2 linked regions of the Acuticoccus sp. I52.16.1 genome follow. The protein of the gene in region 1 binds, or shares a complex with, the protein of each later gene. Links are inferred from orthologs where the notes say so. Each region holds a gene or a part of one and is shown on either strand. Other genes may lie near its edges.

Evidence for each region.
Region 2: the proteins of ccmB (region 1) and ccmE are in contact, whole or in part, in a solved structure (PDB 8CE8), measured with the Escherichia coli proteins. The link is inferred for Acuticoccus sp. I52.16.1 from one-to-one orthologs.

What each region holds. Positions count from the first base shown.
Region 1 is NZ_CP094828.1:3,631,224-3,638,575, forward strand. The notes cover bases 2,465-5,379. They hold ccmB (heme exporter protein CcmB), read right to left. Parts: upstream 4,293-5,379; coding sequence 3,636-4,292; downstream 2,465-3,635. Other genes in these bases: MRB58_RS16380 (DsbE family thiol:disulfide interchange protein), read right to left, coding at 2,465-2,621; ccmD (heme exporter protein CcmD), read right to left, coding at 2,611-2,766; ccmC (heme ABC transporter permease CcmC), read right to left, coding at 2,779-3,534; ccmA (heme ABC exporter ATP-binding protein CcmA), read right to left, coding at 4,292-4,927; acnA (aconitate hydratase AcnA), read left to right, coding at 5,030-5,379. In the rest of the region: MRB58_RS16365 (DUF6789 family protein), read left to right, coding at 93-536; MRB58_RS16370 (thioredoxin family protein), read right to left, coding at 553-1,362; MRB58_RS16375 (NUDIX domain-containing protein), read right to left, coding at 1,543-2,058; more of MRB58_RS16380, read right to left, coding at 2,055-2,464; more of acnA, read left to right, coding at 5,380-7,352. UniProt on the Escherichia coli protein: Required for the export of heme to the periplasm for the biogenesis of c-type cytochromes.
Region 2 is NZ_CP094828.1:4,632,394-4,639,735, reverse strand. Bases 2,504-5,408 are described here. They hold ccmE (cytochrome c maturation protein CcmE), read right to left. Parts: upstream 4,263-5,408; coding sequence 3,744-4,262; downstream 2,504-3,743. Other genes in these bases: ccmI (c-type cytochrome biogenesis protein CcmI), read right to left, coding at 4,461-5,408; MRB58_RS20885 (heme lyase CcmF/NrfE family subunit), read right to left, coding at 2,504-3,736. Outside these bases: MRB58_RS20895 (alpha/beta fold hydrolase), read right to left, coding at 1-1,198; MRB58_RS20890 (cytochrome c-type biogenesis protein), read right to left, coding at 1,260-1,751; more of MRB58_RS20885, read right to left, coding at 1,748-2,503; more of ccmI, read right to left, coding at 5,409-5,624; MRB58_RS24900 (DUF2497 domain-containing protein), read right to left, coding at 5,732-7,342. UniProt on the Escherichia coli protein: Heme chaperone required for the biogenesis of c-type cytochromes. Transiently binds heme delivered by CcmC and transfers the heme to apo-cytochromes in a process facilitated by CcmF and CcmH.

The DNA of each region.
Region 1 (7,352 bases):
TCGACGGTGCAATCCGCCTCCCCGCTGGACATTGATGGTCCGGTGCGCGATCAGCGATAAGGGACAGCGGAAACAGTCGAGGTGGACCGTCCATGGCACGCGCAATTTTCGCAGCAGTGATCGCGACCCTGGTCGCGGCCGGCTTGATCTACCTGAACGGGCAGATGGCCGCCCTGCCGCCGTTCCCCCTGCTGGCCGAGATCCAGACCTTCAACGCGCGCATCGGCATGCCGGCCTCCGACCTCGCCGCCTGGGCCGCGCACGCGATCCTCGGTATCCTCGTCTACGGCGTGATCTTCGCGCTGATCCAGCCGATCCTGCCCGGCCGGGGGCTCGGCGAAGGGTTGGTCTTCGGCTTCATCACCTGGCTGGCGATGATGGTCGTCTTCGCCCCGCTCACCGGGCATGAACTCTTCATGCGCGACCTCGACCCGGTCTTGATCGCACTGTCGCTGGTCTTCAACCTCGTCTACGGCGCGGCGCTCGGCATCGCCTTCGCCGCCGCGGGCGGGGCCGGGGACGCGGCCGAAGCCTGAGGCGCCCGCCGCCGCCTCAGCGGATGCCGGTGTCGGCGCTCGCAGGCAGCGTCGCCTCCATCGCGCCGACGGTGCGCGCCGGGAAGATCTCGTCCAGCGCCGCCGCGCCAACGATACGGCCCGGCCCCTTGAAGGTGTCCGCCTGGGCGATCACCACGCAGCCCGACGTGGCCGACTTGTCGAGATCCGACAGGGGAAGCTCCAGCGTCACCGGTCGGCCCTTCCAAATGCCGACCGGGCGCATGTCGCGCACCACGTTGTAATAGTTCAGCTTGCGGCCGCGGTTCTCGCCCTCTGCGACGGGCACGTGGACCTCGTCGTCCACCACCATCAGCCACACCGTCGCGTTCTCGACGTCGATGTCGGCGTCGCCGAGGCGGATGGTCAGGACGCCGGCACGCAAGGACAGGTCGATCGGAAGGTCAAGCGAGGCGCCCTTGATGGCCCGCTCGATCGCCGCCTCGTCGCTCCCCAGCATCGCCTCTTCGCCGTTGACCACGAGCTGCGGCGTGTAGACGTCCCGGTCGCCGCGCGCGACGGAATAGGCCATCTGCCGCTTGGTGTTGATCTCGGTGGCGAGGGTGTCCGACCACCCCAGATAGTCCCACAGCTTCACCGGCAGCGTCACCGCCAGCACGTCCTTGCGCCCGTCGAACCCGGAGATCAGCCGGTCCGCCGAGGGGCAGGACGAGCATCCCTGGCTCGTGAACAGCTCCAGCACTGCCTTGGGGCGGGTTTCGTCGGCCCGTGCCGTGATCGACGCGAGCGTCGAAAGGCTCAGAATGGCCGCGGCGGCGGCCAGCATCCGAGAGGGCATGCGCTGCATCCGATCACTCCATGGTCCGCCGACATGCATGCCACTACAAGCATATGCGTGCAGTTCGTCCGGACATTGATCCCGGGCGCAGCGTCCGTCTGACACCCGTCCGGTCTTTTTAGAACGAGGGACCGCGTCTTTCCAATCAACGCAAGGTGACAGCGTGGGCACGAAGGCGTGAATTGCGACTTATTCGGGGCCCTTCGGATCGACGATATCGGGATTGGCGAAGGGGCCGCCCGGCGTGTCGGCGTGGGCGAGGGCCCAGCGTACGGTGGTGAAGGCGAGGTCCTGATAGGGAATTTCGTGCGGTTCGAAGAGCGCGACGGCGAGGCTCTCCGGGCCCGGAGCGAACACCGGCGCTTCGAGGTGGGCGCGGTAGATGAGCTGCACCTGCGACAATCTGCGGATCGTGTAGACCGCCAGCAGCGAGTCGATGACGATGGACGCGCTCGCCTCCTCGAAGGCCTCGCGCATGGCCCCCTCGGGGGGAGCCTCGCCATTCTCGAGGTAGCCTGCAGGCAACGTCCAGCGCCCGCGCCCCGGCTCGATGTTGCGCTTGCACAGGAGGATGCGCGAGCCGTATCGCACCACCGCCCCGGCGACGATCTTCGGATTGTCGTAGGCGATGAAGCCGCATTGGTCGCAGATGTCGCGTGCGAGCGTGTCGCCGTCCGGCACCCGGCGCGTGAACGTGGGCGTCACGAGCCGGCGGCCTCGCCGCGTTCGGCCAGCAGGCGCGTCATCATGGTGCCGAACGAGCCGGCCAGCGCCTCCTCGCTCAGCGGGCCGACGTGCTTGGCCCGCACCCGCCCCTCCGGCCCGACGAGGAAGCTCTCAGGCACCCCCGTCAGGCCCCATTCGATGGCGCCGCGTCCGTCCGGATCCACGCCGACGGCGGCGTAGGGATTGCCCAGCTCGGAGAGGAAGCGCACCGCGTCCTCGGGCTTGTCCTTGTAGTCGATGCCGACGACGGTCAGCCCCGGTGTCCGGGCGAGCTCGACCAGGAGCGGATGCTCGATCCGGCACGGCCCGCACCACGAGGCGAAGATGTTGACGAGCGTCACCTTGCCGGCGAACGCCGCGGGGTCGACGCCGGGGAGGGCGGGCTCCAGCGCGGCGAACACGGTCGCCGGCGCACCGCGGCCGATGAGCGCGGAAGGGATGACGGCGCGATCCTGCCCGTCGCCGACGCGCACCGCGAACACGCCCGCCAGCGCCGCGAACAGCACCAGCGGCACGGCGAGGAGGAGGCGGTTAGCGCGCACGGCCGATCCTCTCGGCCGACCGCTCGGCGCGCGCCAGGTCGCGGCGCGCGGCGATCCGCCCCACCACCGCCCAGCCGACCAGCCCGGCGACGGCGCCGAAGACGATCGCGTAGGCCGATATCACGTAGGCTGCATAGTCACCCATCGCGTTCTCCCGTCAGCCGGCGTTGCGGGCCGCGCGCAGCCGCAGCGTGCGGGCGCGACGGCGGAGCAGCTCGGTGCGCATCTCGGCGAGGTGCAGCGTCATGAAGAGGAGGGTGAAGGCGAGCGCCATCACCAGGAGCGGCGTCAACATCGAGGCGGGCATCGACGGTCCGTCGAGCCGCATGACGCTGGCGCCCTGGTGCAGCGTATTCCACCAGTCCACCGAGAACTTGATGATCGGGATGTTGATGAAGCCGATCAGCGTGGCGATGGCGGTGATGCGCGCCGCGCGGGCCGGCTCCTCGATCGCGCGGGAGAGCGCGATGAGGCCGAGATACATGAAGAAGAGGATCAGCATCGACGTCAGCCGCGCGTCCCACACCCACCAGGCGCCCCACATCGGCTTGCCCCAGATCGCGCCGGAGGCGAGCGTCGCGAGGGTGAAGGCGGCGCCGATCGGTGCCGCGGCGCGGGCGGCGACGTCGGCCAGCGGGTGGCGCCAGACGAGCGTGCCGAGGGCGGCCGAGGTCATCACCACGTAGGCCATCAGCGCGATGTAGGCGGAAGGGGCATGGATATACATGATCCGCACGGTGGACCCCTGCTGGTAGTCCTCGGGCGAGGCCCATAGCGCCAGGTAGAGGCCGAAGCACAGCGTGACGGCCGTCAGCGCCGCGAGGATCGGCACCGCACGGTCGGCGATCCCGGCGAAGCGGCCGGGGTTGATGATCGATGGCCGCTTGCCGGCCGTGTCGCTGGTGACGGACATGTCCACTCCTGTGGCGCCGATCGTAATTGCTCCAACTCGGCTTTCAAAGTGCGACCAACAGCATAGGCCGCGCCACACGGCCGCGTCCGCCGTGCCGGGCGTCAGTCCGCCTCGCGCAGCGCCGCGGCGGCCGCGAGCGGGCCGACGACGGCGAAGACGAGCGTGGTGGCGCCGAGCAGGGCGAACGGGGGGCCGATCGCCCGCCCCGCGCTCGCCGCCTCCACCGCGCCGACGCCGAAGATGACGACGGGGATCGACAGCGGCAGCACCAGCACCGCGATCAGCACCCCGGCGCGGCGCAAGGTCACCGCCAGCGCCGCGCCCACGGCCCCGATCAACGCCAGCGCCGGCGTGCCGACGACGAGGCTCGCCAGCGTCACCAGCAGGAGCCGCGGCGAGAGGTTGAGGAGGATGCCCGCCAGCGGCGTCGCGGCGATCAGAGGCAGCGCCGCGGCGGTCCAGTGCGCGGCGGCCTTGGCGAGCACCACCGTCACCAGCGGCGTGTCGGCGAGGCGCAGCTGGTCGAGCGTGCCGTCCTCATGATCGGCCTGGAAGAGCCGCTCCAGGCCCAGGAGGAGGGCCAGCAGCATCGCGATCCACAAGAGTGCCGGACCGATGCGGGCCAGCAGCGGCAGGTCCGGCCCCAACGCGAACGGCGCCACCGCCGTCACCGCGAGGAAGAAGATGACCCCCACGCCGCCGCCGCCCCCCGCCGACCACGCCAGCCGCACGTCGCGCAGGTAGATCGCGGCGAGCATCACGCGGCCTCCTGCGCCCGTGCCCGCGCCGCGGCGGCGGAGAGGTCGAGCGTCGCGGTGTCGATCCCGAGCGGCTCGTGGGTGGCGGCGAGGATCATGCCGCCGCCGGCGAGGTGCTCGCCCATCATCGCGGCGAAGGCGGCGCGCGACGCGGCGTCGAGCCCCGCGGTCGGCTCGTCGAGCAGCCAGAGCGGCCGCGGCACCGCCATCAGCCGCGCCAACGCCAGGCGCCGCCGCTGCCCCTGGCTGAAGAGTTGCGCCGGCGTCTCGATCAGCCCCAGCAGGCCGACCCGATCGAGCGCGGCCTCCACCGCTGCGTCGTCGCGGTCCGCCGCGCCGAGGGTGCGCATCCAGTAGCGCACGTTCGCCTCGGCGCCGAGCGGCAGCTTGATGGCGTTCTGGTGCGCGACGAGGTGCATGGCGGTCGCCGCCGGCGCGTCGTATCCGTCGAGGCGCACGGTCCCGCAGGCGGGGCGAATCAGTCCGGCGACGGTGCGCAGCAGGGTCGACTTGCCGGCCCCGTTGGCACCGACGACCGCCATCGCCCCAGCCTCGGCCAAGCGGAACGCGAGATCGGTGAACACCCGCCGGCCGCCGCGTTCGACGCTCAACGAGTCAACTTCTAGAGACAGCATGGCGCGCTAATTGTATCGACGTGGCCGCTGCCGCTTGATCCTTGCGTCGATTGGGCGTTTGTAGCGGCAAGTTGCAAATCGTTCCAATGAAGGGGGCCGCGTGTGACCCGCTCGCTCGACAGCTTCAAATGCCGTACCGAACTCGAGGTCGATGGCAAGACCTACACTATCTTCGACCTCAAGGCCGCCGAGCGCAACGGACTTCCCGGAGTCTCCCGCCTGCCGATGTCGCTGAAGGTCCTGCTCGAGAACCTCCTGCGCTATGAAGACGGCAATACCGTCACCGCGGATGACATTAAAGCCATTGCAAAATGGGTCGAGGACAAGCGCTCCGACCGCGAGATCGCCTACCGCCCCGCCCGCGTCCTGATGCAGGATTTCACGGGCGTTCCGGCCGTGGTGGACCTCGCGGCGATGCGCGACGCCACCGCCTCGCTCGGCGCCGACCCGCAGAAGATCAACCCGCTCGTCGAAGTCGACCTCGTGATCGACCACTCGGTGATGGTGGACCACTTCGGCACCCCCTCCGCGTTCAAGCAGAACGTCGACCTCGAGTATGCGCGCAACGGTGAGCGCTATCAGTTCCTGCGCTGGGGCCAGTCCGCCTTCAACAACTTCCGCGTCGTGCCCCCCGGCACCGGCATCTGCCACCAGGTGAACCTCGAGTACCTCGCCCAGACCGTCTGGACGCGTGAGGTCGACGGCGAGTTGCAGGCCTTCCCCGACACGCTGGTCGGCACCGATTCGCACACCACGATGGTCAACGGCCTCGCGGTGCTCGGCTGGGGCGTTGGCGGGATCGAGGCGGAGGCGGCCATGCTCGGCCAGCCGATCTCGATGCTGATCCCCGAGGTCATCGGCTTCAAGCTGCACGGCAAGCTGCCCGAAGGCACCACCGCGACCGACCTCGTCCTGACCGTGACGCAGATGCTGCGCAAGAAGGGCGTCGTCGGCAAGTTCGTCGAGTTCTACGGCGCCGGCCTCTCCGCGCTGTCGCTGGAAGACTGCGCCACCATCGCCAACATGGCCCCCGAATACGGCGCCACCTGCGGCTTCTTCCCAGTCGACGACGACACGATCCGCTACCTCACCTCCACGGGGCGCGAGGAGCACCGCATCAACCTCGTCAAGGCGTACTCCAAGCTCCAGGGCATGTACCGCACCGACGAGACCGAGGACCCCGTCTTCACCGACACGCTGGAGCTCGACCTCTCCACCGTCGTCCCCTCGCTCGCCGGCCCCAAGCGTCCGCAGGATCGCGTCGCGCTGATCGACGCGGCGACCGCGTTCGCCGAGGCCGTCAAGACCATCAAGGGCGGGACCAAGTCCAAGGCGCCGGAGACGGCCGCGGCGGGCGACGACGCCAAGTACATGGCCGAGGGCGCCCAGCGCGACCAGTCGGCCTATCCGGGCCACGTCGTCGAGGGCGAGGAGTACACCCTGTCGGACGGTGACGTCGTCATCGCCGCCATCACCTCCTGCACCAACACCTCCAACCCGTCGGTGCTGATCGCCGCCGGCCTCGTCGCCAAGAAGGCGCACGAGCTGGGGCTCCAGGTTAAGCCGTGGGTGAAGACCTCGCTGGCGCCGGGCTCCCAGGTGGTGACCGACTACCTCGCCAAGGTCGGCCTGACCGAACACCTCGACGCCATGGGCTTCGACCTCGTCGGCTACGGCTGCACCACCTGCATCGGCAACTCGGGGCCGCTGCCGGAGAAGATCTCCAAGGTCATCAACGAGAAGGACCTCGTCGCCTGCTCGGTGCTCTCCGGCAACCGCAACTTCGAGGGCCGCGTGAACCCGGACGTGCGGGCCAACTACCTCGCCTCGCCGCCGCTGGTGGTCGCCTACGCGCTGCTCGGCACGATGACCAAGGACATCACCACCGAGCCGCTCGGCCAGGGCAAGGACGGGCAGGACGTCTTCCTGAAGGACGTGTGGCCGACCTCGCAGGAAGTCGCCGAGATGGTCCGGACCGCCATCACCCGCGAGATGTTCGACACCCGCTATTCCGACGTCTTCAAGGGTGACGCGCACTGGCAGGCGGTCGAGGTCTCCGGCGGCCTCACCTACGACTGGCCGCTGTCGTCGACCTACGTGCGCAACCCGCCTTACTTCGAGGGCATGGGCATGGAGCCGGAGCCGGTCGAGGATATCGCCGACGCGCGCATCCTGGCCCTCTTCCAGGACTCGATCACGACCGATCACATCTCCCCGGCCGGCTCGATCAAGCCGTCCTCGCCTGCCGGCACCTACCTCTCCGAGCATCAGGTCGGCGTGAAGGACTTCAACTCCTACGGTGCCCGCCGCGGCAACCACGAGGTGATGATGCGCGGCACCTTCGCCAACATCCGCATCAAGAACCAGATGGTCGCGGGCGTGGAAGGCGGGGTCACCTATCACCAGCCGGACGGCGCCGAGATGC
Region 2 (7,342 bases), 1.0 Mb from region 1 along the record:
TGGCGGCGCCGCGCTCCAGCGTGAGATGCACCGGGCACCGGTCGGCGATCTCGACGAGCCGGTCGCGGTTCGCCGTCTCGGTGCCGGGGCCGAACCGGATGACCCGCTCGAAGCGGTCGATCCTGCCGTCCTTGCCCGCCTCCTTTCCCACGCACGCCTCGCAGTCGTCGCGGTGGACCTTGCCGTGGGTGACGTCGACGGTGGCATCCACCACCCAGCCCTTGCGCGCACCGTAGAGGCGCATCGTCATCAGCGTGCAGCTCGCGAGGGCGACGCCGAGGTAGTCGTAGGGGGTCGGGCCGCTTCCTTCGCCGCCCACCTCTGCCGGCTCGTCCGCCGTCAGCGGAAAGCCCGCCGCGTCGAGCGCCGTGCGGAAGGCGCCGTCCAGCACGCTCGCGCGCACGCCGCCTTCGACCGCCGCCGGCGTTCCGCGTGCGGGGAGCGCGTCGAGGGCGAACCGGCTCGCCCATGCGGCGATCACGTCCGCCGCATAGCGTGCGTCGGCGGGGTCGCTGAGCAGGTGGTCCGCATCGCCCAGCGACACGAAGCTCTTCGGATGCTTGGCGGCGACGAAGATCCGCGTCGCGTTGTCGATGCCGACATGATCGTCGAGCGGGGCGTGCATCACCATCAGCGCCGCGTCCAGCGTGCGCGCCGCGTCCGTCACCCGGTGACGCCGCAGGTCGTCGACGAACTCGCGGCGAATGGTGAAGCGGCGGCCGGACAGCTCGACCGGCGCCGCGCCCTCCTCCTCGATCCGGTCCAGCTGAGCGGCGAAGGTGCGCGTGACGTGTTCGGCGTCGGCGGGCGCGGCGATCGTCGCCACTGCGCGCACCTCCGGGATCTGCGCGGCGGCGACCAGCACCGCCGCGCCGCCGAGCGAGTGGCCGATCAAGAGTCGCGGCGCGCCGATCGTTTCGCGCAGCGCATCGGCCATCTTCACGAGGTCGCCGACATTGGAGGAGAAATGGGTGGAGGCGAACTCGCCGTCCGACCCGCCGAGGCCGGTGAAGTCGAAGCGGACGGTGGCGACCCCCTGGTCTGCCAGGCGGCGGGCGATCTCGCGCGCGGCGCGGATGTCCTTGCCGCAGGTGAAGCAGTGGGCGAACAGCGCGACGGCGCGGATGGGGCCGGCGGGTCGGTCGACCCGTGCGGCAAGCTCTGCGCCGAGCGCCCCTTCGACCTTGAACGCGTCCATTCGTTCCCCCTACGGCCAGCACCATCCGCTGTAGCAGGGGGGCGTGCGGGTCGGAAGGGTGTTACGGCTCGCGCTTGCGTCGCTCGGCCAGCACCGCCTCCAGCGCGGCCTCCTCGTCGGGCGTGAGCGCGGCCTCGGCGGGCTGGGCGCTCGGGCGACGGCGCAGGTAGACGATCGCCGCCGCCATCGCCAGGAAGAGCACCAGCACCGGCAACGACCACAGCGCCACCGTCGCGGCATTGAGCGGCGGGCGCAGGCGCACGAAGTCGCCATAGCGGTCGGTGAGGTAGGCCATGACTTGCGCGTCGGTGTCGCCGGCGGTCAACCGCTCGCGCACCAGGATGCGCAGGTCCTTGGCGATGGCGGCGTCCGAATCGTCGATCGTCTGGTTCTGGCACACCACACAGCGCAGCTCGCGCGACAGCTCGCGGGCGCGCGCCTCCAGCGCCGGGTCGGCGAGCTGCTCGTCCGGGTTGACCGCGAGCGCCGGTCCGGCCCCGATCGCCCACCCCACCGCCAGCAGCAACGCCATCAGCAACGCGAGCGTCCTCATGCGCCCGCCTCCGCCGCGCCGCCCGCGTCCCGCCGCCGCCGCGCGGGCGCCGGCAGGCCGATGCGCAGCTTGCGATCCGCGAGCGACAGCACGCCGCCCGCCGCCGCGACCACCGCGCCGATCCAGATGAGCAGCACCAGAGGCTTGTGGAAGAGGCGAACCACGACCTTTCCGTCCGCCACCTCCCCCAGCGTCACGTAGAGCTGAGAGGCGCCGACCGTGCGGATCGCCGCCTCGGTGGTGGGCATGTTGCGGGCCGGATAGTGCCGCTTGGCCGGCCGCAGCTCGGCCACCGCCCGGCCCCCGCGCCGCACCTCGAAGACGGCCACCGTGTCGGTATAATTGGGGCCCTCGACGCGCTCCGGGCGGACGAAGTAGACCTCGGTGCCGGCAATGGTGGCACTGTCGCCGGGGGCCATGTCGCGGATGACCTCGGTCTCGAACGCCGACAGGGCGGCGATGCCCAGCACCGTGACACCGACGCCGAGGTGCCCCAGCGCGGTCCCCCAGGTCGAGCGCGGCAGCCGCGTCAGCCGCCCCAGCCGTGCGGCGATGGATTGCCGCCCGGTGCGCAACCACAGCTCCGCCACGCTGCCGACGACGAGGTAGAGCCCCAGCGCCACCCCGAAGGCCGCCGTCAGCGCCGTCTCCTCCCCCGCCAGCCAGGCCGACACGGCCGCGCCGACCACCGCGACGGCCGCCGCGGGGATCAGCCGCTGCGCCGCCGCGGCGGCATCGCCCCGCTTCCACGCCAGCAGCGGGCCGAAGGGGAGCACCGCGAAGAGCGGCACCATCAGCGGGATGAAGGTGAGATTGAAGTACGGCGGGCCGACGGAGATCTTCCCTCCCGTCAGCGTCTCCAGCACCAGCGGGTAGAGGGTGCCGACGAGGACCGTGGCACACGCCGTCGTCAGGAAGACGTTGTTGAAGACGAGCGCGCCCTCGCGGCTCATGGGCGCGAACGCTCCGCCCGCCTTCAGCGCCCCCGCCCGCAGCGCGAAGAGCAGGAAGGCGCCGCCGATGAACGCGGCGAGGATCATCAGGATGAAGAGCCCGCGCGTCGGATCCGAGGCGAACGCATGAACCGAAGTCAGCACGCCGGAGCGGACCAGGAAGGTCCCCAGCAGCGACAACGAGAAGGTGATGATGGCCAGCAGCACCGTCCACACCTTGAGCGCGTCGCGCTTCTCCATCACGGCAGCCGAGTGCAGCAGCGCGGTGCCCGCCAGCCAGGGCATGAACGACGCGTTCTCCACCGGGTCCCAGAACCACCAGCCCCCCCAGCCGAGCTCGTAGTAGGCCCAGTAGGAGCCCATCGCGATGCCGAGAGTGAGGAAGATCCATGAGATCAGCACCCAGGGCCGCACCCAGCGCGCCCACGCCGCGTCGATCCGCCCCTCGATCAGCGCCGCGACGGCGAAGGCGAAGACGATCGAGAAGCCGACATAGCCTACGTAGAGGAGCGGCGGATGGATCGCGAGGCCGATGTCCTGCAGCAGCGGGTTGAGGTCCTGCCCCTCCAGCGGCGCGGGGAAGAGGCGCTCGAACGGATTGGAGGTGGCGAGGATGAAGGCGAGGAAAGCGGTCGACACCCAGCCCTGCACCGCGACCACCGTCGCCCGCAGCGAGAGCGGCATGTTTCGCCCCAGGGTCGCCGCCAGCAGGCCGAACAGCGCCAATACCAGCACCCACAGGAGCATCGACCCTTCGTGGTTCCCCCAAACGCCGGAGATCTTGTAGATCAACGGCTTGGCCGAATGCGAGTTCTCGAACACGTTGGCGAGCGAGAAGTCGGACCGTATGTAGGCCGCCGCCAGCGCGACGAACGCGAAGCCGATGAGGGCGAAGACCGCCCCCGCACAGGGCGCCGCCGTCGCCATCAGCCGCGCGTCGCCGGTGCGCGCACCGACGATCGGCAGGATGGACTGCACCAGCGCGATGGTCAGCGCCAGGACGAGCGCGAAATGGCCGACCTCGTTCAGCATCGCGGCGTCACTCCTTCGGGATGGCCTGGTCCGGGTCGATCGTGGCGGTCCGGGCGCGGCCCTCCATGCCGGTACGCGCCGCCTCGCCCTCCTTCCAGCGCCCTTGCGCCTTCAGCGAATCGACGACTTCCTTGGGCATGTAGTTCTCGTCGTGTCGGGCGAGCACGGTGTCCGCCTCGAGGATGCCGGACGGGTTCATCATCCCTTCGGTGACGACCCCCTGCCCCTCGCGGAAAAGGTCCGGAAGGAGACCGGTATAGGTGACCGAGACATGATTGACGGTGTCGGTCACCGCGAAGGTCACCTCCCCGTCGGTGCCGCGCACCAGCGAGCCGTCCTCGACCAGGCCGCCGAGGCGGATGCGCGCGCCGGCGGGGTGGACAGCCTCCTTCAGCTCGGTCGGCGTGGCGGCGTAGGTGATGCGGTCGCCCAGCCCGTAGAGGACGAGCGCGGCGGCGCCGGCGATGGCGAGCCCCGCGACCGCCACCAGCGCGAGGCGCCGCGCCTTGCGGCCGCGCCGCGTCATGCCGTCACTCCGAGGGTGGCGGATCCGCGGCGGCGACCGCCGAAAGGACCCGTGGGACGGCACCCGGTCGGTGCCTTCGCACCGCACCGCGGTGGGTGGAGATGGCCGCAACCGTGGCCGCAGGATGCGGCGCATGCTGCGCGCGATGCGGGCGCGGCGGCGCGACTCGATATGGCGTGGACTGTGCTCATCATGGCCTCACCGGGGACCCGAAACGGGATCGACGGCGCCGTCGACCGTGGCGGCGAACGCCTCGCGCTCGGGGCCGTCGAGCGCGGCGAGCGCGGCGGCGACGGCCGTCTCGGCGTCCGCCTCGCGGCCCATGACGCGGTAGGACCGGACCAGCCGCGCCCATTCCTCGGCCGTGCCGCCGTCCGTCTCCAGGCGTGCGGCGAGGCTCGCCACCATGCCCTCGATCTGCGCCGCGCGCTCGCCGGCCGGCAGCGCAGCGATCGCGGCGGCGGCGGGGGGCGCGGCGACGGCGGGGGCGGCGGCGGTGGGAGCGGCGGCGGATGGCCCCCGCGCGGCCGCCTGCGGGGTGCGGGCGGCGGCGTCGGCCTGCTTGAGGGCGGCGACCTCGGAGCGGGCGATCGGGAGCCAGCTCTCACTGCCGTCGCTGGCTTCCAGCAGGGTGCGCCAGCGCGCCGCCGCATCGCTCAGGTCCCCGCGCTGGCGAGCGGCCACCGCGAGGAAGACACGCGGCGCCACCGCCTCCGGCTCGGCGGCCGAGGCCTGCCGGAACAGCTCCAGCGCGGCGTCCGTCACGGTGCCGCCGGCGGCGAACATCAGCGCCTGGCCGCGCCCGGTGAGGCGGGCCGGCGACGGGCCGAGCAGCTCGGCGGCGCGGGCGTAGGCATCGGCGGCATCGGCGAAGCGGCGCATGCGCAGGTACATCGGCGCCAGCGCCTCCCACCCCGCGCCTTCGTCCGGCCGTGCGGCGAGCCGCGCCTCGGCGCGAGCGACGAGCTGGGCGAAGTCGCTCTCGTTCGTCGTCTGGCGGGCGGCGAGCGGGCGGTCGCCATAACCGGGCATGCCGAGGGTGAGGTAGGCGCCGACCGCGGCCGCGGGCACCAGCACCGCGAGCAGCGCAGCCGCGCCCCAACGCCGCCGGCCGCTCCGCGCCGTGTCGCCCCCCTCGCGGTGGGCCCGCAGCAGGCGGCGGGCGACCTCGGTTCGGGCGGCCTTGGCCTCCTCCTCGCCGATCGTGCCGCGCGTGCAGTCGGCCTCGATCTCCTCGAGCTGGGCGGCGTAGACCACCTCGTCCGACCCGCCCATGGCCGGGGCCCCGCTCGCCAAGAGCGGTCGACACACCAGCGCGAGCGTTGAGACCGCCAGTCCGGCGAACACGATCCAGAGCACCATGTCGCCTTAGTGATCGCCGCCGGACGCTATTGCAAGGTTGGATCGCCTCCGCGCACTCGGCAAATTGTCGCCGAGCGCGGCGGGGTCTGGCACGAAAGACCGCAGTTTCAGCGGCGTCCGGTCATCCGCTCGATCTCCTCGCGGACCAGACGTTCGACGATGGTGTTGAGGTGGGTGTCGATCCATTCGCGCAGGATCGGGCGCATGGCCTCCTTGGCGAGCGCCTCGATGGCGGAGGCGCGGTCGGCCGGCGCCGGTTCGTCCGCGGGATGCATCGAGTGGGCGAGTTCCTCGAACGCGGCGGTGGCGGCGAGCCGCGTCGCCTGACTCACCAGCGTGTCGAGCGGCGGAGCGGCGGCGGGACCGGCTGCGGGACCGGCCGGGGCCGGCGCCGGATCGGGCGTGCGGGGGCCGGAGCCCGCTGGATCGACGTAGCGGTCGACAAAGGTCACGGTCGTCGCCTCCTCGCGCTCGTCGGGGGCGCTGCGCGGCCGGGTGGACCATGCGGCCGGGGCCGACGCGCCGGGTGCCGGCCGGGTCGACGCGCCGGCGCTTCGACGCGCGGCCATCTCCTCGAAGGTGTAGCGTTGTGCCGCCTCGCGGGCGCGGGTCCAGCTGTTGGGCTTGCGCGGTTCGGTGGCGCTCACCGCGGCGATGGGCTGGGGCGCGGTGGCGGCGCGCTCGGCGGCGAACCGGCGCGGCGCGGGCCGGGTGCGCTCGGCCCCTGCCGGGTCATGAACCTCATGATCGGGCCGGGTCCGCTCGGTGAGCGCATGGGGCCGCTCCGGCGCGGGCCGATCCGGGATCGCCAGCGCGCGCTCCAGTGCGCTCGCCGCCCGCTCCGGCATCGACATCCGGCGCTCCGCTTCGCTCTCCGCCGCCGCTTGCTCGGTGGCGCAAGTCCGATCGCCGCCGGTATCCCGATGCGCGGCAGACTGGATCGCCGCACGCTTGACCGGAGCGCGGACGCCCAAAGTGCGCTCGGCGGCGGTGCGGTCGGCGGCGGTGTGGGCGGGCACATCGCCGTCGGTCGTGGCGTCTTCCGTTTTCGCAAGCTCAGCCGGGCGGTGGTCGGCCGTGTCGTGGCCGGGGCCGCGCTCGGCGGCGTGTCCGGTCGTCGACCTCCCGTCCGCGCCGTGGGCCGGGGCGCACCCGGTGGCGGCGGTGCCGGAGGCGGCACGTTCTGCGCCACCAGCCTCGACGGCACCACGGTCGAACGTGGCGCGCACGGCCTCGGGGCGGTGGGCCTCGGGGCGGTCGTCGGCGGCGCTTTCTATCCGGCCGCGCTCGGTCGCGGAGCGCTCGGCATCGTCACTCGCGGGGCGGGCGGCGGGCTCGGCCTCCGCTCGGGGCTCGGCCTGGCGTCCGGACTGGACCCACCCGCTCGGCCGCGGGGCGGCCGGGCCAAGCGCGGCGGCTCCGCGGTCGAGCGGGTGGTCGCGTCCGGCGGGTGGCTCGGGGCGCGGTCTGCCGGGCGCCCGATCGTCGGCCGTGAGGTCGCGCGTCGCGCGGTCGAGCAGCCAGCGCTCATAGGGCCGGCGCTCGTTCGCCGGCTGGGCGGGTGCGCCACCGCTGCCGGCGGTGCGGTCGACCGTGGCGGGCTGCGCGGCAGGGATCCCGGCCTCGGCCTCGCCGGGCACGGTCGCGGTGGTCGGCTCGGCGGACGACGGCCCCTCCCCGGAACGGGCGTCCGAAGCGGGAGGGCACGGGGTCTGCGC